2 regions of the Arthrobacter sp. TmtSoilC77 genome follow, and region 2 is predicted to be linked to the other one. Evidence: riboswitches for the same ligand, from Rfam matches in the RefSeq annotation. Region 2 holds a riboswitch; the other holds the start of a gene.
The links. A riboswitch is a leader RNA that binds a small molecule or an ion and turns the genes downstream of it on or off. The one in region 2 is predicted to bind cyclic di-AMP.
Positions count from the first base shown of each region.

Region 1: linked by a shared signal. The riboswitch ahead of AC6I99_RS05155 (C40 family peptidase) and the one ahead of AC6I99_RS20620 (hypothetical protein) in region 2 are both predicted to bind cyclic di-AMP.

Region 1 is NZ_AP046050.1:1,089,447-1,100,518, reverse strand. It holds gene fdhD (formate dehydrogenase accessory sulfurtransferase FdhD) at 1-723, opposite strand, end outside; gene AC6I99_RS05180 (FdhF/YdeP family oxidoreductase) at 725-3,034, opposite strand; gene AC6I99_RS05175 (molybdopterin molybdotransferase MoeA) at 3,092-4,432, opposite strand; gene AC6I99_RS05170 (NTP transferase domain-containing protein) at 4,429-5,349, opposite strand; gene AC6I99_RS05165 (HNH endonuclease) at 5,392-5,892, opposite strand; gene AC6I99_RS05160 (NlpC/P60 family protein) at 6,220-6,972, opposite strand; gene AC6I99_RS05155 (C40 family peptidase) at 7,071-7,799, opposite strand; cyclic di-AMP (ydaO/yuaA leader) riboswitch at 7,804-7,967, opposite strand; gene AC6I99_RS05150 (M23 family metallopeptidase) at 8,113-8,943, opposite strand; cyclic di-AMP (ydaO/yuaA leader) riboswitch at 8,950-9,179, opposite strand; gene AC6I99_RS05145 (iron-dependent transcriptional repressor DtxR) at 9,379-10,074, opposite strand; gene serC (phosphoserine transaminase) at 10,379-11,072, shown strand, end outside.
Region 2 is NZ_AP046050.1:4,459,631-4,470,702, reverse strand. It holds gene AC6I99_RS20650 (hypothetical protein) at 1-193, shown strand, start outside; gene AC6I99_RS20645 (RNA polymerase sigma factor) at 375-923, shown strand; gene AC6I99_RS20640 (hypothetical protein) at 920-1,807, shown strand; gene ald (alanine dehydrogenase) at 1,942-3,060, opposite strand; gene AC6I99_RS20630 (PucR family transcriptional regulator) at 3,269-4,483, shown strand; gene AC6I99_RS20625 (AEC family transporter) at 4,644-5,564, shown strand; gene AC6I99_RS20620 (hypothetical protein) at 5,810-7,183, opposite strand; cyclic di-AMP (ydaO/yuaA leader) riboswitch at 7,186-7,336, opposite strand; gene AC6I99_RS20615 (hypothetical protein) at 7,466-7,699, opposite strand; gene AC6I99_RS20610 (ATP-dependent DNA ligase) at 7,747-8,814, shown strand; gene AC6I99_RS20605 (DUF6480 family protein) at 8,912-9,199, opposite strand; gene AC6I99_RS20600 (alpha/beta fold hydrolase) at 9,324-10,130, opposite strand; gene AC6I99_RS20595 (maleylpyruvate isomerase family mycothiol-dependent enzyme) at 10,127-10,771, opposite strand; gene AC6I99_RS20590 (hypothetical protein) at 10,827-11,072, opposite strand, start outside.

The sequences.
Region 1 (11,072 bases), 3.4 Mb from region 2:
GGGAATGCCCGCCATGGCAGCCTTCTGGACGAGCTCGAACGACGCCCGGCCGGATACTTGAAGAACTGTTCCTTTCAGCGGCAGCTTGCCTGCCCGCAAAGCCCAACCCACCACTTTGTCCACGGCGTTGTGGCGGCCAACGTCTTCCCGCAGGCACAACAGCTCGGAAGTACCGTCGTCGTGAACCCTGAAAAGGCCCGCGGCATGGACGCCGCCTGTTTTGGCGAAGACCGCCTGCGCCTCACGCAACCGGTCCGGGAGGGCAGCCAGCGCTTTTACGGGGATGGTCACGTCGTCGTCCGCAGGACTGTGCCGCGAGGACTTCCGGACGGCGTCGATCGAGTCGGTGCCGCAAATGCCGCAGGAGCTTGAAGTGTAGACGTTACGGCCCGTATCCGGACGTTCGACGTCGGGTCGCAGCTGTGCGTCCACGACATTGAAGGTCTGTACGCCGTTCTCGTCCTCCCCTGCGCAGAAACGTTCGGAAACGAGTTGCCCCGGCTCCCAGATGATGCCCTCGGAAACAAGGAACCCCGCCACCAGGTCGAAGTCGTCTCCGGGGGTCCGCATGGTCACCGAGAACGACATATCGCCGAGGCGGATCTCCAGGGGCTCCTCGACCGCGAGGACGTCTTCTTTGTACCGGACAGGGTGTTCCAGGGCCTGGGGCGATCCGTCAAGAACGAACTTATGCAGCTTTCGGCGCTGGGTCACACGTCCCATGTCAGGATCCGTTCTCCTCTGGGTGTTTTACGAACCGCACAGTCATGGCCTTGTAGCCGGGCGTGTTCGATTCGCGGGCCACAAGCTCGCGGTGCACCAGGGCGTTGGCTTCCGGGAAGTATGCGGCCGCGCAGCCCTTGGCTGTGGGGTATGCGATCAGCCGGAACTTGTTGGCCCGCCGCTCCGTGCCGGCAAACGTGGAAATGACATCCACCAGGTCACGGTCTTTGAAACCCAGGCCAGCGAGGTCTTCCTCATGGACCAGGATCACCCTGCGGGCGTCCGAGACTCCGCGGTAGCGGTCGTCAAGGCCATAGAACGTGGTGTTGTACTGGTCGTGGCTACGAACCGTCTGCAGGATCAAGTGGCCCTCTGGAGCTTGAAGATACTCAAGCGGACTAACCGTGAACCGTGCTTTGCCGATGTCAGTGGCGAAGGTACGGGTATCCCGTGGCGGGTTCGGGAGGACAAAACCGTTCTTCGTGCGGACCCTGGCGTTGAAGTCCTCGAACCCCGGAATAACGCGTGAGATGTGGTCCCGGATCACGTCATAGTCCTCAGCCATGGCGCGCCAGTCAACGCCGTGGTCATCCCCGAGTGTCGCTTGCGCCATGCGGGCCACGATGACGGGTTCGCTCAGGAGGTGCTCCGAGATCGGAGCCAGCCTGCCCTGCGTCTTGTGGATGACCGACATCGAATCCTCTACGGAGAGGAACTGCTTGCCCTTGGGGTGTTTGTCGTCCGTGTCCGTGCGTCCAAGCGTGGGCAGGATCAGGGATGTCTTTCCGTGCACCACGTGGGCCCGGTTCGGTTTGGTTGAGATGTGGACAGTCAGGCCGGCTGTTTTGAGCCCGGCTTCCAATGCTGATGTGTCAGAACCGGCTGCAGCAAAGTTTCCGCCCATGGAAACGAAGACATCCACCTCCCCCTTTTCCAGGGCGTGCTGGGTCTCCACGGAGTCATATCCATGCTCGCGGGGCATCCGGAATCCAAACTCCTTGTCCAGCGCGGCAAGGAAGGGTTCGCGTGGCTTCTCCCAGATACCCATGGTGCGGTCACCCTGGACGTTCGAGTGGCCACGCACAGGGCACGCGCCGGCTCCACGCTTACCGAAGTTGCCTTGGAGCAGGAGCAGGTTGATGATCTCCTTCAGCGTATCCACGGAGTGCGGCTGCTGGGTCAAGCCAAGCGCCCAGCAAATAATGGTTGCCTTGGACTTGGCCATCAGCCCCGCCACAGTGACGATTTCCCCGCGCGACAAGCCGGTTGCGCGCTCAGTCTCATCCCAGTCCAGCTGGGACCGTGCCTTCGCGTACGCTTCGAAGCCCTCGGTCTGCTTTCCGATAAATGACTTATCGACCACCGTCCCCGGGTTCCGCTTCTCTTCCTCCAGGAGCAAGTGGCCCAGCGCCTGGAACAGAGCGAGGTCGCCACCGACCTTGATCTTGAGGAACTCATCGGCGATAGTAGTGCCGCCCCCGATCACGCCGTTGAGGGACTGGGGGTCCTTGAAGTTCAGCAGTCCCGCTTCCGGAAGCGGGTTCACGGCAACGATCTTTCCGCCGTTGTTCTTGCAGTCACGCAACGCGGACAGCATGCGGGGATGGTTGGTCCCGGGATTCTGGCCCACCACGAACACCAGTTCAGCGTGGTGGATGTCTTCCAGCGAAACAGTTCCCTTGCCGATTCCGATGGTCGGGTTCAGCGCGCTGCCCGAGGACTCATGGCACATGTTGGAGCAGTCCGGCAGGTTGTTGGTGCCCAGGCTGCGGGCAAACAACTGGTACATGAACGCGGTCTCATTGGCCGTCCGGCCGGAGGTGTAGAAAACACAGCGATCGGGCGTGGTGGCATTGATATGCTCCCCGATCAAGGCAAAGGCATCAGTCCAACTGATCGGGGAATAGTGGGTATCCCCCGGTTTGAGGACTACGGGCTCGGCGATCCGTCCTTGGCTTCCCAACCAGTATTCGGTCTTGTCTTCAAGATCTGCGATGGAATGTGCTGCCCAGAATTCGGCCCCCACCGTCCGCGTGGTGCTTTCCTCAGCGATTGCCTTGGCGCCGTTCTCGCAGAATTCAGCGGGACTCCGGCGTCCCGTGATGGATTCCGGCCAGGCGCAGCCCGGGCAATCAAAGCCGTCATGCTGGTTAACCCTGAGCATGGAGCGGACCGTGCGGGCTACTCCTGCCTGGGAGTAGCCCCTTTCAAGGGCGACAGTGACAGCCTTGAGGCCTGCCGCAGCTTTCTTGGGCGGGTGGATTTGCAGGTCATCTTCATTGATGTCCTGTTCGGGAGCATGCCTGTTCATGGGTCCATCATTGCAAGCCCGGGCACCCCGTTACCACCTGCGTCCATCCGGGGACCTTCAGGATTCCAGCGCGCTCCAGTCAACGGGACCGGAAGGGGCCTTCTTTTGTTGCCGGGCCGGCGCCTTTCGTTTCCCTTCACCCGCTTTGGGCATGGGCAGGGGTTTGCCCCAAGGCAAGGGAAAGGCGGGGACCAGCTCCCCCATCTGGACACCGTGTGGCGGGACCACCAGGACGCCATCCGCTCCTGCCAGCCCGCGCATCATTCCAGGACCTGCGTGCTGCGCGGGCGATGCCAATCCGTAGACCAGTTTGAAAGGCATCAGGCGCGTCCGTCCAGGATCGGCGTCGATCATCGCACCGCTGGGAACCTCACCAACGTCCTCCAGGTTCCTGTGGCCGAGCGCTGCGAGCAGCGGCCCGCCAACCGTGAAGAGCGCCATCATGGCGGCAAGCGGATTCCCGGGCAGGCCCAGCACGAAGCGTCCGTCCGGAAGCTCCGCCAATACGGCAGGGTGCCCCGGACGCATGGCAATGCCATCGATCAGCAGCCGGCCACCCAGTTCAGCCACGGCTCTCCTGAAATGGTCCGTCCCCGAGCGTCCGGTCCCGCCCGTAGTAATAACGACGTCGGCCGGCGGCTCCGCTGTGGCATATGGTTCTGCAGGTTCAGGCTCGGTGTCCTGCAAAGCCGCAAGCCAGTCGTCGTAGTTGTCGCCTACCTTAAGTTGCTCCCCTGGAATGCCACCCAAGAGTTCGACGACGGCGCCAAGCTGGGGTCCGAAGGTATCGCGGACCTTGCCCGGTACGGGAACGCCCTGCGTCACAACTTCCGAGCCCGTCAGGAGGAACCGAACCAAGGGTTTCCCCAGGACCTCCAGCTCATCCAGGCCGGCCAGGGCAGCCAAGGCGATGTGCGCAGGATTGAGGATGGTTCCGGCTTTGAGCAGCACGTCCCCTTCTGCAGCTTCTTCGGCAGCCTTGCGGATGTGCTGGCCATTGCGGGGCTCCCCCGGCTTCGCTGCCCCGCCAAGCGCAAGGATTGGAAGGCCGTCGTCGTCGGTGGTAATGACCCCGCTCTCGGTGCGCAAAACAGCCTTCGCGCCTGGCGGAATGAGTCCCCCGGTAACGATGGGACTGGCCTGGTGGGGAGCAAGCCTGTGTCCGGGCTCAACAAGAATCCAAGGACCTGTTCCGTTGACGGCCCAGCCGTCCATGGCGGAGGACGCGTAGTGCGGCATGTCCTGTACGGCGACCGCGTCCGAGGCAAGCGTCCTTCCCAAGGCGGCCTTCAGTGGCACCGGGCTTGGCGGGATCGGAGCAGCGACGTCGAAGGCGCGCTGCCGGGCCTCATGCCATGTGTGTGCCGCGTGGTGGCCCTGTCCGGGGGCCTCGGTCATTCCGCCTCAGTCCCGGGCTCCAGGTATTGCTTGGCAACCTGGCGGGCCAGGTCAAGGGCGGCGCTCATGGCGGTGTCGTCCGCCGCCTGGCCGATCCCCCTGGCCATACCAGCAGCGTAACCGGCGATGAACGTAGTCAGGGGCGCGGCAGGCCGCACCACGGAGTGGGCGGCAACTCCTGCCACTGCGAGGACTTCATTGATATCCACTTCAACGCCCTCAAGCTCAAAGGCCTGCAACAGTGTGCGGCACCAGTCCTCGAGCGTCTCTTCCTGGCTCTTCATGTCCGCCTCCTGCTCGTTGTGTATGCCCAGGGCCGCAGCGTCCTCCCATGTGTCCACATCATCGGTAGACCCATCGGGAACAGTAACGGCCAGCAGGTTCAGCCTAGCAAGCAGCCGGAACACTGAAGAGTTCGTTAACCCCGAAGTTGCAGAAGCTGCGGAAACTTCCCTTTCCAAAGCCCGGGTGCTGTAAACCCCCAGGAGAGGCTGTTGCCGGCCATCGGCTGAAACGGCCATGGCGCCCTCCGCTTCGGGGTGCGCACGCAGTTCTTCCCACAGGGGCGCAATGCCCCTGGCGGCGTGCGGCATGTCGCAAGCCAGGACGAGCGTCCATGGCGCTGGGTTGACTGCCTGCCGAAGAGCCGCCGCCTCATGAAGGGCCGCCAGACCGGCAGCAATCGCAGCGGCAGGGCCAGCAAAGGCCGGCTCCTCCCGGGCACTAAGAACTCCATCAGGCAGGACACCGCCGATACCAGAGGTGTCCGGACCAACCACAACCACAGCGGAGGCTCCTCGTGCGGCCTGCAGGGCATGCGAAAGGAGGCTGGCGCCGTCGAACGTCAATCCGGGCTTGGGCACGCCACCGAGGCGGGTGGCCCTGCCACCCGCCAGAATCACAGCGTTGAACTCCATCCGCCCAGAGTACCCGGACGGCGGGAGGGCAACAGAAATCGATCAGGCGGCGGATTCCGGCAACAGGAACGGGTCCCAGTCCGGCGCAGGTTTCTCGAGTTCTTTGATCTGCCACATGGTTCCTGTGGGCACGCCGGGTTTGAAACGAAGTTTCCAACCCATCTCGGCGAGCGTGTGGTCACTCTTGGCGTTGTTGCATTTCAAACACGCCGCAACCAGGTTTTCCCAGGAATCCGCGCCGCCCCTGGATTTGGGGTGGACGTGGTCTATGGTGTGGGCTGTTTTCCCGCAGTAGGCGCAGCGATGGCCGTCGCGGCGGAGTACCCCGCGGCGGCTCACGGCGGTGATCCTGTTGTACCGGGGCCGGATGTAGCGATTAAGAAGGATCACGGATGGTCGTCCGAGAATCTCCTGTGGCCCGACGACAGGCTCGTCGCCTTCGGCCACTACGCTAGCTTTTCCAGTCAGCACAAGGACCAGCGCCCGGCGGAAGGTTACTACCGCCAGCGGTTCATATCCAGCATTCAGAACGAGTGTGCGCATGCACGTACCTCTTCACGGCCGCACCCGTCAGGGGCACGAGGGCCGGCTGCCCTCTGCTTGTACGGGCTGTGGATCGACAACACAAGGGTAAGCACTTGTATGCCGTATCAACGAATTTTTCTGTCGTTTCGGCTGTGGTGTTGGCGAAAATTCATGCGCGGGACACCTTGCAGAGGACGCGCACATTCCCTGAGGCCACGGAATCGGACTTGCGCCCCCCCGGATTTGGGTGTCGGCAGCCCGCTTCTCTGGCTGCCACGAAAACCGGTGATTAAAGCAGAACACCCCGCCGACCTGAGCCTGCGGGGTGTTCCGTGAAGTAAGTGATCAGCCGTTGACGCGGATGAAAACGGGGCCGGAGCCAACGTTCACGCTGAACAGTGCCGTGGTGGATCCGTTCCATCCACCGTGGACTGCCATGCCGTTGCCGACGTAAACAGCGATGTGTGCCATTCCGCCATAGCCGCCGTTGGCGTAGTAAGCGAGATCGCCAGGCTGGGCTTCAGCTGCACTGACCGTGCGGCCGAGGGAGAGGTAGCCGGCCGGCCAGTCGTGGAAGTGAATACCGACCGCGGCCAGCGAGTTGGTCACCAGCATGGTGCAGTCCTGTGTGACGCCGAGCTGTGCGTAGGCCGCTGCAGCGATAGCTGCACCGAGGCCGCTGGATGCAGCGGGCGCCTTGGCTGCGGACGCGTCAGCGTTGACCGCCAAAGTTGCGGTGCCACCGGCAGCCGGAGCTTCCTTGGCGGTCGCCTTCTGGACGACGGGAGCCGGGGCTTCCTCAGTCTTGACCACAGGGCGCTCATAGGAGATGGCAACGCTGGAATCAGCAGCAATGGTGGCCTGGGCAACCGACTGCACGTCAAGGGTGGAAGCAGACGTAGATTCCCGCTGAACGTTGGTGTCCGCAGCATTGGCAGCAACTCCGCTGGTCAGGACAAGGCCCGACGCAGCTGCGATCACTGCTGCCTGACGGCCAACGCCACCGGCGTTGTCGCTGACAGCCTTGGCAATGACGGCAAGTGAGCTGGTCTTGGGGGCCTCAGCTCTATGCCGTGCAACCTTGTTTGCACTGGTCATGATTACTCTCTTTTCGTAGCCGCGCACGCTGGGACCGCACGCGGGTTATGGGCTGCCAGCACTTGGGGGGCATGCTGGCTTACCCCGAATGGGATTTCCTAGCGGAGGGTGTAGAACGAGGATGTGCCGGTGGAGGCCACGGAGTGCAGGAGCGTGCCCTGGCTGGGGTTCAAAGCGCTGATCATCATGCCGTTGCCGACGTAGATGCCCACGTGGGCTCCGCCGTTCTGAACGACGAGGTCGCCAGGGGCAGGGGTGCTGGTGGGGGTCATGATCGTCCAGGCATTGACGCGGGGGATGCTGATGCCGGCCTGGGCGTAAACCCACTGGGTAAATCCGGAGCAGTCCCAGCCGTTGGGGGAAGTGCCGCCCCAAACGTAGGGGTGGCCGATGCCGGTGTAGGCAATTGCTGCAAGTCCGGAGGCTGCCGCGCTTGAAGCAGCATCCTTGGCCTTGGAGGACAGGGCACCGAGGGTGCTGTTCGCTTGGTCTTCGGTCGACGTGCGCTGGGAGGCCCGCTGAACCTTGGGAGCTTCCTTGGTGACCACAACGGGGCTTTCGAAGGAAACCGTTGCGGTGGGCTCCGCGGTAACAACTGCGGTGGCGACCAACTGCTGGGTGCTGGAAGATTCCGACTTCGAAACGTCGGTGTCAGCGGCCTGGGCCGGGAGTCCAACACTGAGAACGAGCCCCGAGGCTGCGGCCAGAACGGCGGCTTGGCGGCCTACGGTGCCTGCATTGGTTGAGACAGCCTTGGAAAGGGTGTTCAACGGGTTCGTGCGAACCAATTCGGCGCGATGGCGCGCAGGGGTAGTGCGTGATGACACGAAGGTAGCCTCTCCCAATGCCTGCGAGGTGAGCTGTCGGATTCGGATGGGAGTCATCCGGCCGCGCGGCTTCAAGGAAGCTTCTGCGACTTAACCCCAAGGTCTTCTGACTCGAAGACCAAAATTGGTTCCCCCGCCCCTGCCAGACGATTTTTGCGAACGGACCTCGAGTGGTGGCAGAGCTAGGCAATCCACTCAAGTGCACCGGCCCCCTAAAAAGCCGATGCGCTTTAGACGGTACAACAGATGTTCGTGAATGTCACATTCAGGTCACGGGGCGTGTCATGGATGCGAGAGACAACCATCAAATTGCTCAGAGCCAGCCCATGGGATCTACGACTTCGCCGTTTACCTGGACCTCGAAGTGGAGGTGGCAGCCGGTAGATGCTCCTGTGGTGCCACTCAGCGCGACGGTATCGCCGCGGCTGACAGTCTGCCCCACCTTGACGTTGAAGGACGACAGGTGGTTGTACGTGGTCTCAAGGCCGTTGCCGTGATCAATCACAACGCGATTGCCTCCGCCGTACTCATGCCACCCGGCGAACGTGACCTTGCCTGCAGCGGCGGCGTGGACGGCGGTTCCGCACTGGGCCACGAAGTCCTGGCCACGGTGGAAGTCACCGGTGCCGCCGGTAAGGGGGCTGACGCGGTAGCCAAACGGCGATGCCGTGACCAGCTTGTCCAGAGGACTTCCCAAGGTGCCAAGTGAGGAAGCACGCTGAATGCTCCCCGCTGACTGGGCGCTCAACAGCTGCTTGAGCTTGCCGTCCGGGTCAGCGGCGGTGGCCACTGCGGCACGACTGAAATCGATTTTGGCAGAGGCTGCTGCAGAAACTTCGGGCTGGCTGCCACCGGGCACGGAGAGCGCCGCCTCGGTCTGGCCCGATTCCGACGTGGCCATGACGGGGCTTGTGGCAGGCAGACCTACAGTCAGGGCAAGTCCGGTGGCTGCAAGCGCGACACCGGCCTTCTGCCCTACACCACTGGCTGACGCGAAGTCGGCTACCTGGCGCAACGGGCTCTTACGGCGGCGCACCTGACGCGGGGTGTCGCGTGGCCGGATCTCCATTGCGGCGCGGGCTGGCCGCAGCTCAGCAGTGGGGCCGGACGCACGGCGACGGCCCCTGACGTTCTGCGATGTCAAACTCTGTTCCTCTCTGGAAAGCCTGCGAAGTTAGCTGTCGGATTCGGGTCAGAGAGTTCAAAGACCCGGTCCGCACGAAGCGCAAACGGCACACAGGTATCCCCGGAAGGACTTGCGTTAGTAGGCACTTCTGCTGCGGACTTCACCCCAAGGCTGCTTCTTTAGGCAGCCGCTTGTGGTTCCCCCGCCTCTGCCAGTAGTTGATGACACACCTGATCTGCTGGCAGAGCTCGGCTCCAGATCAGGTAACGCTTTGGTATCGGCGCTAGTAGATAACTATAGGTGATTAAAGCCCGCAGTAATAAATTCGTTATCTTTCCAAAACGACCGTGTTGCGGGTGCTCCATATCATCAGTCGCGGAAAGCCGCAGGTCATACGCGCGCCAACCACCACAAAGTGAGATCCGACACTCCCGTGGTCAGGGCAAGTCAGAGTCAGCTGACGGCGACGAAGACGTGCGCAGCGACCTCGGGAGGCAGCTCCAGTGCTCCTTCAATGCCCGGAACGCGGACGGAGATGTACTCCCCCACCCGTTCCAAGGAGACGGTTGCGCCAGGACGAATTCCGCCTTCATCGAGCTGGGTGAGGAGCTCGGGCTCAACCTGGATGGGTTCAGCAAGCCGGCTGACCACTACACGCGAATCGGCAGCGTACCCGTCCATCGCATGCAGCAGGTTCACGTCCAGGCGGGAAAGAGGCTGGTTGGCGAGGCCGCCAAGGGCTTCCAAGCCCGGAATAGGGTTGCCATATGGTGACTCTGTGGGGTGCTGCAACAACTCATAGAGCCGCCGTTCCACCCGTTCGCTCATGACGTGTTCCCAGCGACATGCTTCGTCATGAACGTACGCCCAGTCCAGACCAATGACGTCCGCCAGGAGCCTCTCGGCAAGGCGGTGCTTCCGCATGACCTCGGTGGCCCGCTTGCGCCCGACTTCGGTCAGCTCCAGGTGGCGGTCGTTGGACACAATCACCAGGCCGTCACGCTCCATGCGTCCAATGGTCTGGGAAACCGTGGGACCCGAGTGCCGCAGACGCTCCGCGATGCGTGCGCGAAGAGCCACGATGTTCTCTTCTTCAAGCTCCAAAATGGTCCGAAGATACATCTCAGTGGTATCGATCAGATCCGTCATCCAGCTCAGCTCTCCTCGAACGCATTTCTTGCGTAATCTCCACCGTACCGCGTCCCAGCCAAGGTGGACGGTGTGCAACCGACACCTCCGGAACGTCAATCCAAGCCTAGCTTATTTGGAATTACTCTGGATAATTTTTCCCTGGGTCGAAATGCCTGTGGTGATCCGGCATTCCACGTGGCGGACTATGACACCCGCAGATTCCTGACGCTGGGTCCGGTCAGGCAGAATGAGGGAGTCGAAGGGGCAGCCGATGCCACCTGCCCACCTCCCCCTCTCTAACCGATACCCATTGGAGCCACACGTGAGCGACAACAGCATCACTATTCCCGCCGACCTGCTGCCCAAGGACGGACGATTCGGCGCGGGACCGTCCAAGGTCCGCCCGGAACAGGTCCAGGCCCTGTCTGCCGCATCGACCACCATTCTTGGCACGTCCCACCGTCAGGCGCCGGTCAAGAACCTGGTGGGTTCGGTCCGCGAAGGACTCAGCCAGTTCTTCCGTGCACCCGAGGGCTACGAGGTTGTCCTCGGCGTCGGCGGTTCCACTGCTTTCTGGGATGTAGCAGCTTTTGGGCTCGTTGAGAAAAAGGCCCAGCACCTTTCCTTCGGTGAATTCGGTTCCAAGTTTGCCGCGGCCACCAACAAAGCCCCCTTCCTGGATGCATCCTCCATCATCACGTCCGAGCCCGGCACGCGGCCGGTCTCCCAGGCGGAGGCCGGGGTTGACGTCTATGCCTGGCCCCAGAACGAGACTTCAACCGGTGTTGCAGCCCCTGTAAAGCGCGTCGAAGGCGCCGATGACGGTTCGCTCGTCCTGGTGGACGCCACTTCAGCCGCCGGCGGGCTGGACGTCGACGTCGCCGAATCGGATGTCTACTACTTCGCCCCGCAGAAGAACTTCGCCTCTGACGGTGGCCTGTGGCTGGGCCTGTTCTCCCCGGCAGCGTTGGAGCGCGCGGCCCGGATCAAGGCCAGCGACCGCTGGATTCCGGACT
Region 2 (11,072 bases):
CGGATCCGCAAACGCTGACGCTTCCGTTGCAGCCAAGGTGCCGGCCGTTCCGGCTGTCCCGGCTGTTCCGGGAACGGACGGCGCCCCGGCTGTCCCCGCTGTCCCTGCAACACCGGCTGCTCCCGCGCTGCCGACGCAGGTCCCCACAGAGGTTCCTACCGCTCCCGGTGCAGGCCTCGATTCGGTCCGCTAAGCGCTCAGCGGTTACGGTTTAAGGGTGGGGCTCCTTCGTCTGGTACGGGGAGCCCCACCACTTTACGGACGGTCGAGTACGTAACAGACGGCAGTGGCAACGGATGTCCTGACCCCGGGAAAGAACCGGGGAGGGTGCTCCAGAGAGGCCGCTGCGCTGCGCGGGATGGAGGCATCCACGGGTGCTAAACCCATTAGCTGATGAATATGTGCAGACGGACAATGACGATCCCGCTCTGCTCTTCACCGATGCCTACAACCAGTTCTCCGGCCCGGTTTTCGGCTACCTCCGCGCCCGCGGGGTGGACGATCCCGAGGCCGTGACGCAGGACGTCTTCCTCGCCCTGTATCCGAAGCTGCCGGATCTGCAGGGCGGCCTCCAAGGCGCCAGGACCCTGCTGTTCTCGATCGCGCACGCGCGTATGGTGGACCATTACCGCAAGCGTGAACGGACCCCGGATTCAGCTCCGTATGAGGTTGAGCTCGATGCGCGGCAAGCGCCCTCGGCAGAGGACCAGGCATTTGGCCGCGGCAGCCTGGGCGTCACGGAACTTCTGGAGGACCTCGCCGCAGATCATCGCGAAGTCCTGGCATTGAGGGTGGTGGCTGACCTCTCCGTGGAAGAAACGGCGGCCATTATGGGCAAATCCCAAGGGGCAATAAAACAACTGCAGCGCAGGGCATTGAGTGCACTGAGGAAAAGTGCACTACGAAGGAATGGCACACCATGAGTGAACACATCACCCCGGCCGGACGACGGACCGGTGGCGCCGACGGTTATACAGGCGAGCAGGCCATTGACCGTCTGTTGGCCGATTCCGGATTCGACGACGCCCGCGACATCCGTGCCGAACTTCTTGAACTGCGCTCCCTCGCCAGCACCGCTCCGCCGCCCTCTGCGGCCGTCCGCGCGTTGATGATCGGCGGCCGGGCGGCCAGCGGCACAAGCACGACGGCGGAGGTCGCCTCCGCCACGGCGGGTGCATCGACGGCGGTACTTGCGTCCGTCGAAGGATCCACTGACTTAACTTCCGTTGACGAACTCGCGGCCCGCCGTCGTCGTAAGCGGCGCACTGCGATCGCCGGGCTCGCTGTGGCAGTGTCATTGGCAGGCGGCGCTACGGCCGCGGCTGCTTCCGAGGGTGGCATCCCGGGTGCTTTCCAACATCTGGGCTCGACGATCGGCTCAGTAGTTTCGCAGCTCACGCCGGGATCAGGCAATGGATCGGGGCATAATCCTGGTTCCCCCTCCGAGCAGGAGCGTGGCCGCACCGTGACTCCGGCAACCCCATACCGATCCGGCAGCAACCCCGGGGGCAATGGCACCTCGGGAAATGGCGCCAACCCGGGCCAGGAGCCTCAAGGGGGCACCAATGGCGCGTCCGGACATTCCAATTCACCCAAGGCTCCCAACGGGGGAACGCCCGAAGTACCCAGGCTCCCCGGGAATGGTCAGCCCGGCAACATCAGCATCCCGACTCCCGCAGCACCCATCACGCCGCCGGGCATCGAGGCCCCCAACGTAACCCCGCCGACCCTTCGGCAATCGGATATCCCTGTGCCGGTTCCCACTCACGTGGTCCCTGAGGAACCAGTCGCCCCCGGCAACGGCTAGAGCACGGGTTTGCTGCCCGGCAATTTGCTGCCCAGCACGGGTTTGCTGCCCAGCACGTGCAAAGCCCGCTATTCCGTTGCTGGACAGCAACGGAACAGCGGGCCGGCGACTTGTCACCGCCGCAAGGGCAAAGCCTAGGCGGTAACCACGCTGTGCCAGTCGGCAACGAGGGGCAGGTTGTGCGCCTCGGAAACCGAGTGGTGTGCCACGTGGCCTGCGGCGATGTTGAGGCCGGCGGCCAGGGCGGGGTCGCGGTCGAATGCGGCCTTGACGCCCAGGTTGGCCAGTGCCACGGCGTAGCGCAGGGTGACGTTGGTCAGTGCGTACGTGGACGTGTTCGGAACAGCGCCAGGCATGTTGGCAACGCAGTAGAAGATCGAGTTGTGGACCTTGTACGTCGGTTCCTGGTGGGTGGTGGGGTGTGTGTCCTCGAAGCAACCGCCCTGGTCCACGGCAATGTCCACCAGTACCGAGCCCGGCTTCATCCGGGACACGAGTTCGTTGGTGACCAGCTTGGGAGCCTTGGCGCCCGGGATCAGGACGGAGCCGATCACGAGATCTGCGTCGACAACTGACTTCTCGATCTCGTAGGCGTTGGATGCCACGGTCTTCAAGCGGCCCTGGTAAAGGGCGTCGAGTTCCCGCAGGCGGTTGATGTTGATGTCCATGATGGTGACATCGGCACCGAGGCCCAGCGCCATGGCGGCAGCGTTGGTTCCGGCAACACCGGCACCGAGGACAACAACTTTGGCCGGACGGACGCCCGGTACGCCGCCAAGGAGGATTCCCTTGCCGCCCGCCGGTGCCATCAGCGAGGAAGCGCCGACCACCACGGACAGGCGGCCTGCGACCTCGGACATCGGGGCGAGCAGCGGAAGGGTGCGGCCTTCCTGCACCGTTTCGTAGGCGATGGCCGTGACGCCGGAGTTGATGAGCTCGGCAGTGAGTTCGGGCTCGGCGGCGAGGTGCAGGTAGGTGAAGAGGATGAGGCCCTTGCGGAAGCGGTGGTACTCGGCCTTGATGGGTTCCTTGACCTTCATGACCATGTCCGCGCGGCCCCAGACGTCATCCGCGTCGGCAACGATTTCAGCTCCCGCGATCGAGTATTCCTCGTCCGTGATGCCAGAGCCCAGGCCCGCACCCCTCTCAACCAGAACGGTGTGTCCGTGAGTGCGGAACTCGTGGACACCTGCGGCCGTGATGGCTACGCGGAACTCGTTGTTCTTGATTTCTTTGGGGACGCCGATGATCATTTGCTGGCTCCATCGTTTGCGGCTTTTTCGGCCGGATATTTGCTGTGGGCTGTGATTCCAGAATAAGTCCGGCTGTGAGGCAGGCGACATGGATCTTGGAGCCCGCCTGAATGGAAACCGCGGAAATTCAAGGAATTCTTGCTATGCGCTTCGACATTTGTCGAGGTCTGGAGCGTCAGGTGTCGCCTGATGTTGGTACGCTTTCTGGATGCAGCAGGACGTCGAGGAGATCGTTGAACGCGTGGCGCTCAAGCTTGGCAGGGGGCTGTCCCTGGAAGACCTCGACGGCGTCCTCCTCGCCTACAGTTCCAACCAATCGCACGCAGACCGCGTGAGGGTGAACTTCCTCCTGAGCAAACGCGTGCCAAGCGATGTCAGTGCCTGGCAGCTCTCCCACGGCATCGCGACGGCGGTGCGACCGGTTGTTGTTCCGGCGAACGACGAGCTGGGCATGCTCGGCCGCGTTTGCGTCCCGCTGCTGGTGCGCGGTTTCCGGGTGGGCTACTTGTGGGTGCAGCAGGACCTTGAGGAGCAAACCGCGACGGCGATACTCGCCGAACTGCCCGGCGTACGTGACGAACTGGACCTGTTGGCTGCTTTGTTGCTGGACTCAAACACCGCGGAATCGGAGTTCAGAAGGAGGCGGGAGCAGGAGTTTCTGGCGGCCTGCACAGGCGAATCGAATGCAGTGGCAGCGGTGGCCGGTTGGAAGGAGATCCAAGGCCGCGGTCCTTGGCAACTGGTGACCATCCTGGACGCGGATGGCGGCGGAACCGACGTCGACCCCATTGCCGCAACGCTAACGCACCGAACAGCAGCGTTGCAGTCCACCATTGGTGTCAACGCCGCGCTATTCAGCGCCGGGACGGAGACCCATTCCGTTGTCCTGTTCCGCGAATCCGGTGGCCGGGCTGATCACGCCCAGGTTCTGGTGCACTATCAATTGGAGCTTGCAAAGCGGGCTGGCCGCAAAGTGGACCGGGTGATCCTGGGCATCAGTGAGCCGTTCCAGGTTATCCGGCAACTGGCGGGCGCCTACAGGCAATCGAAAGTGGCAGCCCAGGCCGCAGCCGTGGATCCGCCCCTGGGGGAACTGGTGGAGAGCCGGGCGGTGGGCGTGTATCAACTCTTCGATCGACTTCAGGCGCCGGGCGGTTGGGATGACACGGGCTCCGTTCATTTCCGGACGTTGGAGGACCAGGACAAGAACGGCGAACTCCTGCCCGTGCTGGAACTGCTCTATGACAACGACAGCTCAGTGCAGGACGTCGCAGCAAGACTTCATCTGCACAGGAGCAGCATCTACAACCGCCTTGGCCGGATCCGCCAACTCATCGGAGCTGATCCGTTGAGCGGGGCCATCAGGCTCGAGTTGCACGCTGCACTGAAGGCACAGCGCTGGGCTTCGCGGCCCCGGATCTAGCGAATATCCGGGGTTTCGGGCCGCCAAGTGTTTCGGGCCGCGGAGTCTTTTGGGCCGCCGAGTGTTGTAGAACGTGTGCTGCGGAACGGCCGGAATTGGACAGTCCTCCAGGCGTCGCTTACGCTGAGAAAACGGTTTCTGACCAATTCTTAGGAGCACTGTGGGCGGCGTTGTGTCCGGGATCCTCATCGTCGCCTCGGTCATCGCGGTGGGTTACTTCGCCGCCCGCTACAAAGTGCTGGCCCAGGATGTACAAAGCGCACTGACCCGGACGGCTTTCTACATCACCAATCCTGCACTGCTGTTCACGGTGGTAGGTGGAAGCGACATTCGTGCCGCCCTCGGCGTCGACGCCCCTCTTGCGCTCCTGTCGGCAACCGTCATAGGCCTTCTCTATTGTTTGCTGAGCTTCCTGTTCTTCCGGCGGCCGGTCGCGGAAACGGCGGTTGGTGCCATGGCAAGCAGCTATGCCAACGCGAACAACATCGGCATTCCTGTTTCGTTGTATGCAGTGGGCACGGCGCAGCACGTTGCTCCAGTCCTTCTGGTTCAACTCCTGATCATGGCGCCCTTCTACCTCAGCGTCCTGGGCGTGGCAGGCGGCACGAGAATCTCGTGGAAACGGATGCTGTTGCAGCCTTTCTCCAATCCCATGATTATCGCCTCGGGCCTGGGGGTGGTGATGGCCCTGACGGGGTGGGAGGCTCCGGAGCTCGTTCAGAGACCCATCGATATGCTGGCCGGCGCGGCCGTCCCCATGGTTCTGCTGGCTTTTGGCATGTCGCTGGCTGGCAAGGCGCCTCTCCAAAAGGGCGATGGCCGCGTGGAGACCGTAGTTGCTACCACGTTGAAGGTGGCTGGCATGCCAGTGGTGGTCTGGGCGCTGGGGCGCTTCGTGTTCGGCTTGGAGGGTCAGCACCTCTTGGCCAGCGTCATCATGGCCGCACTGCCAACCGCACAGAACGTCTTCCTTTTCGCTTCTCCCTACGGACGCGGGATGACAATGGCCCGGGATGTCATCCTCTGCACAACGGTCCTGTGCATCGGGGCGTTGGTTATGGTTGCGTGGCTGCTTGGATAGAAGCGATCGATGCCAGGAACAAGCGACACACGAAACAAAAGAGGCAGGCACCCGGGTGGAGCAGTTCAGGGCCGGGTGCCCGCCTCGTCTTGTTGCCGTGATTCCGGTTGCTGTGATTCCTTAGGCCCGGCGCAACCGCTGGCAGCTCCAGCGGCCCATCCGATTGCGGAAGGTGGCAGTGCGGCTGCTGCTGCAGTACCGGCCATGCCATCCGACGTGCGCGCTGGTCCTGGGAAGCCGCGTGCTCATTTCAAGATCCCAGTGGCGCCGTCAAGTATGCCGTCCAGGTCCAGGGGTGAATCGCTGGACGGTGTGGTGGCACTGGGACTGCCGGTCGGCTTTGGCTTTGGTGTCGGAGCCTGTGTTGGAGTAGGTGCCGGAGTGCCGGTGGGGGTCGGCGTCGTCGTGGCAGGTGGGGTGGTGACCGTGTCCGACGGAACCGGGCTCGGGGCCGGCTGGGTTGGAACAGGAGTTGTCACGCCCGGGACGGGAACAACAGCCGACGGGACTGCCGAAGGCACCCAAACAGGATCCGCGAGTGACACTTGCGGAGTCGGAAGGGACGACGACGGCGCCTGGTCGGGTGCCTCTCCTGACGACTGCGTTGCTACGGTTGCCGGCTTTCCGGCCTCGCTGGTGGCCGACGACGCTGAGGCGCTGGCGTAGGACGAGCTGGGTGCAGGGGTAGCCGAAGTTGACTGCCTGCTGTCGCTACCCGTCTTTGCGTCGCTTGCTTCCTGGGCCGGTGTTTCCTGCCCGAAGAAGGGAAGCTCGAAGGCCTGGCTCATGGTGCCAACGGTCAATACCAAGCCCAAGGCCCCAGCGACGACTGCCATGCGCTGGCCCATTGTTTTGACCGAGGCGGCCTTGGTGAGCACGGCGTGTGGTTCATGGCTGAAGGATGATCCACCCAGTGATGACCCACCCAAGGATGAAGCTCCGAAGGCAGGGGCGCCGCCTGCCGGGGTTTCGCCAGCACTTGCCGACTTTCGGGCCGTACCGCTCCCGGATTCCTGTGCGCGAAGGGCTTTCCGGCTTGCGAGACCAGAGGCGGCGGTCGCGGCTGCGGCGAGCTGTGCGGGGCTCTTAGCCTGAACGATTGGGATGGCAGCGGTGGCAGGTTCGGGATTCGCCGCGGGTTCGGGCACGACCGGTTCGGGCCGCTGAACGATCGGGATGGCAGCGGTGGCAGGTTCGGGATTCGCTGCGGGTTCGGACGCGACCGGTTCGGGCGCCTGAACAGCTGGAATCGCAGCAGTTGCCGGCTCCAGGGGAGCAGGGTCCGCCGGAGCTGTCACTGCTGGAGCAGAATCCGCTGGTGCTGTTTCTGCTGGAGCAGTTTCAGTGGGGACTGTCTCAGCAGAAATAGCTGCCTGGGCTGCCCGTTCACGCTCTGCCGCCCGAGCGGCCGCGCGCGTAGTGGGTGCCGCAGTTTGGGGATTGGAAGCAGAGGCGGGAATAGAAGGAGTGGCGGGTTCCGGCGTCGTGTCTGCTAAACCTGCTTCTGCTTCCGGCGTGCTGGTGGAGGATCCGCTGGGTTGGGCCCGACGGCGTCCGGTTGGCTGGGTACGCTCGCGCGCTATTTGGGCGCGGCGCGGCTGATCCATGGTTGGGGACATGGTGGTTGCCTCTCAACGCCTGCGAGGTTAGCTGTCGGGTTCGGACGAGGCCGTCCGGCCGCACATGGCGGCTTCACCCCAAGGGCCTAGGGAAAATCAGGCCCGGGAACTCTGGGTCCCCCGTCTCTGCCGCGGGTCTGGCGGATTCCGGTTTGCGGCAGAGCTCGGCGTCAACCCGGAAGCGGCCCGGCGGAGATGAGGGTCGCTCTTCGACGGTACATGAGCGGCATAGCAAAGTCACATTAATGTAACGGGCGGGACGCCTTCCGGCTCGAAGGCCCGTTAGGACTTAGGCTCCGGGGCCGGAGCCGGGGCTGGCAGCTCGTACTGGATCCTTTGGACTTGGTGTGCGTAATGGGTCTCGGGTCGGAAAATTTCGTCTGCCACACCAAGCATCCCACCCGTGGCGCCGCGCCGGACTTTACCCTTGCTGTTCTGGCGCAAGACCCAGAACCAAAGGGCCGCAATGAGGGCAGGTGCTGCCAGCACTGCCACTAGTACGGCCAAGATATCCATGGCCCAAGACTAGCTTCCGCCGCGGGCGGCAGGTAGAACATAGTCGTATGGACCTCCCAGTGATGCCGCCCATTTCGCCCATGCTTGCCAAGTCTGTTCCTTCGATCCCTGATGTGGGTCATTTTGAGCCAAAGTGGGACGGGTTCAGGACCATCGTTTTCAAAGATGGCGATGAGATCATCCTGGGTAGCCGAAACGAACGTCCCATGACACGGTATTTCCCTGAGCTGGTGGAAGCCCTTCGGAAGAATCTCCCGGACAAATGCGTGATCGACGGCGAGATCGTCCTGATAACTGGGAACAGGCTCGATTTCGAGGGTCTTCAGCAGCGCATCCATCCCGCCGACAGCCGTGTGCGGATGCTGGCCGAAAGCACCCCGTCCTCCTTCATCGGATTCGACATCCTCGCGCTGGGAGACGAGAACCTTATGGACAAGCCGTTTTCCGAGCGTCGCGCCGCCTTGGAGAAGGCACTGGCCAAGGCTGAGGCGCCCGTTTACGTAACACCGGCGGTGACGGAACTCGATCAAGCACAGGAGTGGTTCGTGCAGCTCGAGGGCGCCGGGCTTGACGGCATACTTTCCAAACCGCTCGAGGGGACGTATCAACCGAATAAGCGCGTCATGTTCAAAACCAAGCATGAACGGACCGCGGACTGCGTGGTAGCCGGATTCCGCTGGCATAAAACGGGAAAGGTTGTCGGGTCGATGCTGCTTGGGCTGTATAACGACGCCGGCCAGCTGCAGCACGTTGGGGTGGTGGCTTCCTTTCCCATGGCCAAGCGCGAAAGCCTGGTGGCTGAACTTGAGCCATACCAGACGGAGTTCAGCGAACATCCTTGGGGTCAGTGGGCCGACCAAGGAGATGCCGCCGCTACTGGTTCCCGGATGCCGGGCGCGCAAAGCCGGTGGAGCGGCGGCAAGGACTTCTCCTTTGTTCCCCTTCGGCCCGAGCTCGTCATCGAGGTTGCCTATGACTACATGGAAGGCGACCGGTTCCGGCACACCACCCAGTTTCGTCGATGGCGGCCGGACCGGACTCCGGAGAGCTGTACCTATTCGCAGCTGGAGGAGCCAGCTGACTATGACCTCGGGGAGATACTGAGGCTGCCGTAACCGGAATGGGTCGCCGCTAATACGTTGCCCCCGCTAATACGTTGCTGGCCCGCTCATGCGTTGCTGGCCAGCGACGGGATAGCGGCTTGGAGACGAGCTACTCTTCGTGTCCTTGGTCGCTGCTCATGCTGCCCTCCGCCGGTGGGGTTTCGCCCGGAGGTACGCCGCCTCCAGGCTCGAGTCCCGTGACGTTGCCGTCCAGGGGATCGGGGTTGGCGGAAGCTGCGGGATCGTCGTCCTCGTCCTGGCGCATGTCGGGATCCGTGTGGACATCGTCGGTGTCGCCGGCAGTGACGCCAGCGGTGTCGCCTGTCGTGTCGGCTGGCTCGGCGTCGCCGGAAACTCCGAAGGTCCGGGGATCGTCCTCAGGGTCATAGCTGGTCATGGTCACCCTTCCTAAGCAAACTTACTTTTGTGCTTGCCCGGCCAGCCTAGTCTCCAGGTCGCAAACCCAACAAGGGGCACCCACGCCGGGTTACGCCGTCGTGCATGAGTGCTTGCATCAGTGCCTAACTCTGGCGGGAGGTGGCAGCGACGAAGCTCATGATGGCGTCCGCAACAGCTTTCGGCCGCATGTGCTGGGCGACGTGTCCAACTCCGGGGATTTCAACGAGGCGCCCTTGGGGCACCGCGCGGGAGAGCTTAAGCGCCCACTCCGGCCCGGCCACATGATCGCGGCTCCCTCGAAGCACCAGCACCGGAGTCCGGATTTTAGCCAACTGCTTTTCGGTCGGGTACTTCATCATTACGGGCAGCTCCGTGAGGTACCAGCGGGGCCCGCATTGCAGATAGTCAGTGATCACGATCCAGTTGGACGATGGGCTTTCGCGGAGAAGGCCATCCAGGAACAGGGCCAGCGACTGCCGCCCCACGTTCTTGTGGCGTGAGTCAACCACGGGACCCATGAGGACAAGATGCAAGGCGCGTTCAGGCGCATGGAGGGCCGCTTCAATGGCGAACTGCACGCCCATCGAGTGTCCTACCAGGATGTACGACTCGATGCCGCAGGCCTTCAGTGCTTCTGCGATGAACGCGCCGTAATCTTCCACGGATAGTTGCCGCCCGGGCTTGGGAGTACCCGCAAAACCGGGAAGGTCCAGCGAGTAGGTGGGCGCGCCCCCTGCCAGGACGCCGTGAAGGCGCGCAAGGTAGCGGTGTGAGACGCCGATGCCGTGGATAAGGATGTAAGCGGGCTGCGCGCTCCCGTGCGTCCCCGGAGGAGGCGATCCCTCCGTCCAGAGAATCCGACCACCTAGACCGCAAGCCTCGACGTCGGCAGACAGTAACGTGCTCCTGTTGCCTCGGCGCCCCGTCAAGGCCGGGCCTGTTCCAGGAATACCGGAGCCCCGGGGCCGGTTAGCTCGTCCTCAGACACTGGCCGTCCGGAAACAGCGAGAAGCAGGGAAATGGCCGGTCCTTGAACCTCCGGGCCGTCGCCGTGCTGGAAGTCGGTGTCCGTGGCAACCAGTCGCCAGCCCGCGGCTATCTCCTTGCCGCCGCCGATCCTTGTTGTTGTCTTGACCTGGTAGGCAAGAGCCAACGCGACCGGCCCGGCCGGATAGTTGCGCGTCATTCCAAGGGGGCGCCGGATGTCTTCGCCATGGACGAACGCTTCCACCAATCGTGTGGCAATCCCCGCCGGTGGTCCCGATGTCCGGGACACTACAGCGCGTAGCGCCGTCAGTGTGCCGCCGGGATCCTTGGCCTTTTCGCGTTCCACCCCCACGGCGTTGTCGCGGTCGAAGTCGAAGCGGGCTTCAATCATTCGCTTGAGGAAGCCCAAACGGGTGGTCTTTGCGCTGTCCACAACGTGCGCCAGTACGTCATGGATGTCCCAGCCCGGGCAAAGTGAAGGCGTCTCCCAGAGTGGCTCGGGGAGCGGTTCCAGATCGTGGATCAGCGCACGACGTTCATCGTGCACGGCGGGCCAAACGACGGAGCGGGAAGTCGAAGCCATACCGCTATTGAAACAGCCCTGGTTCGGGTTTGGGGCTGTTCGACCCGCCCGCATGCTAATCCCGTGTGGCGTCGTCCGATTCGGCGGGGTCGCCGGCGGCGCGCGAAGCGTCGGGGGCGGCGGCAGCGTCAGCCGCGTCCCGGCGTCGGGCGATCTTGGATTCTGTCCACATGGCGACCGCGACAAACGCGACGCACGCAAACATGAAGGTGGCTACGAAGTTCAATCCCATGGCCGATCCCAAGGGTGCGGCAAGGGCCATTGCGGCCACCCCGGCCACGATATGCCACCCTTTGAAATT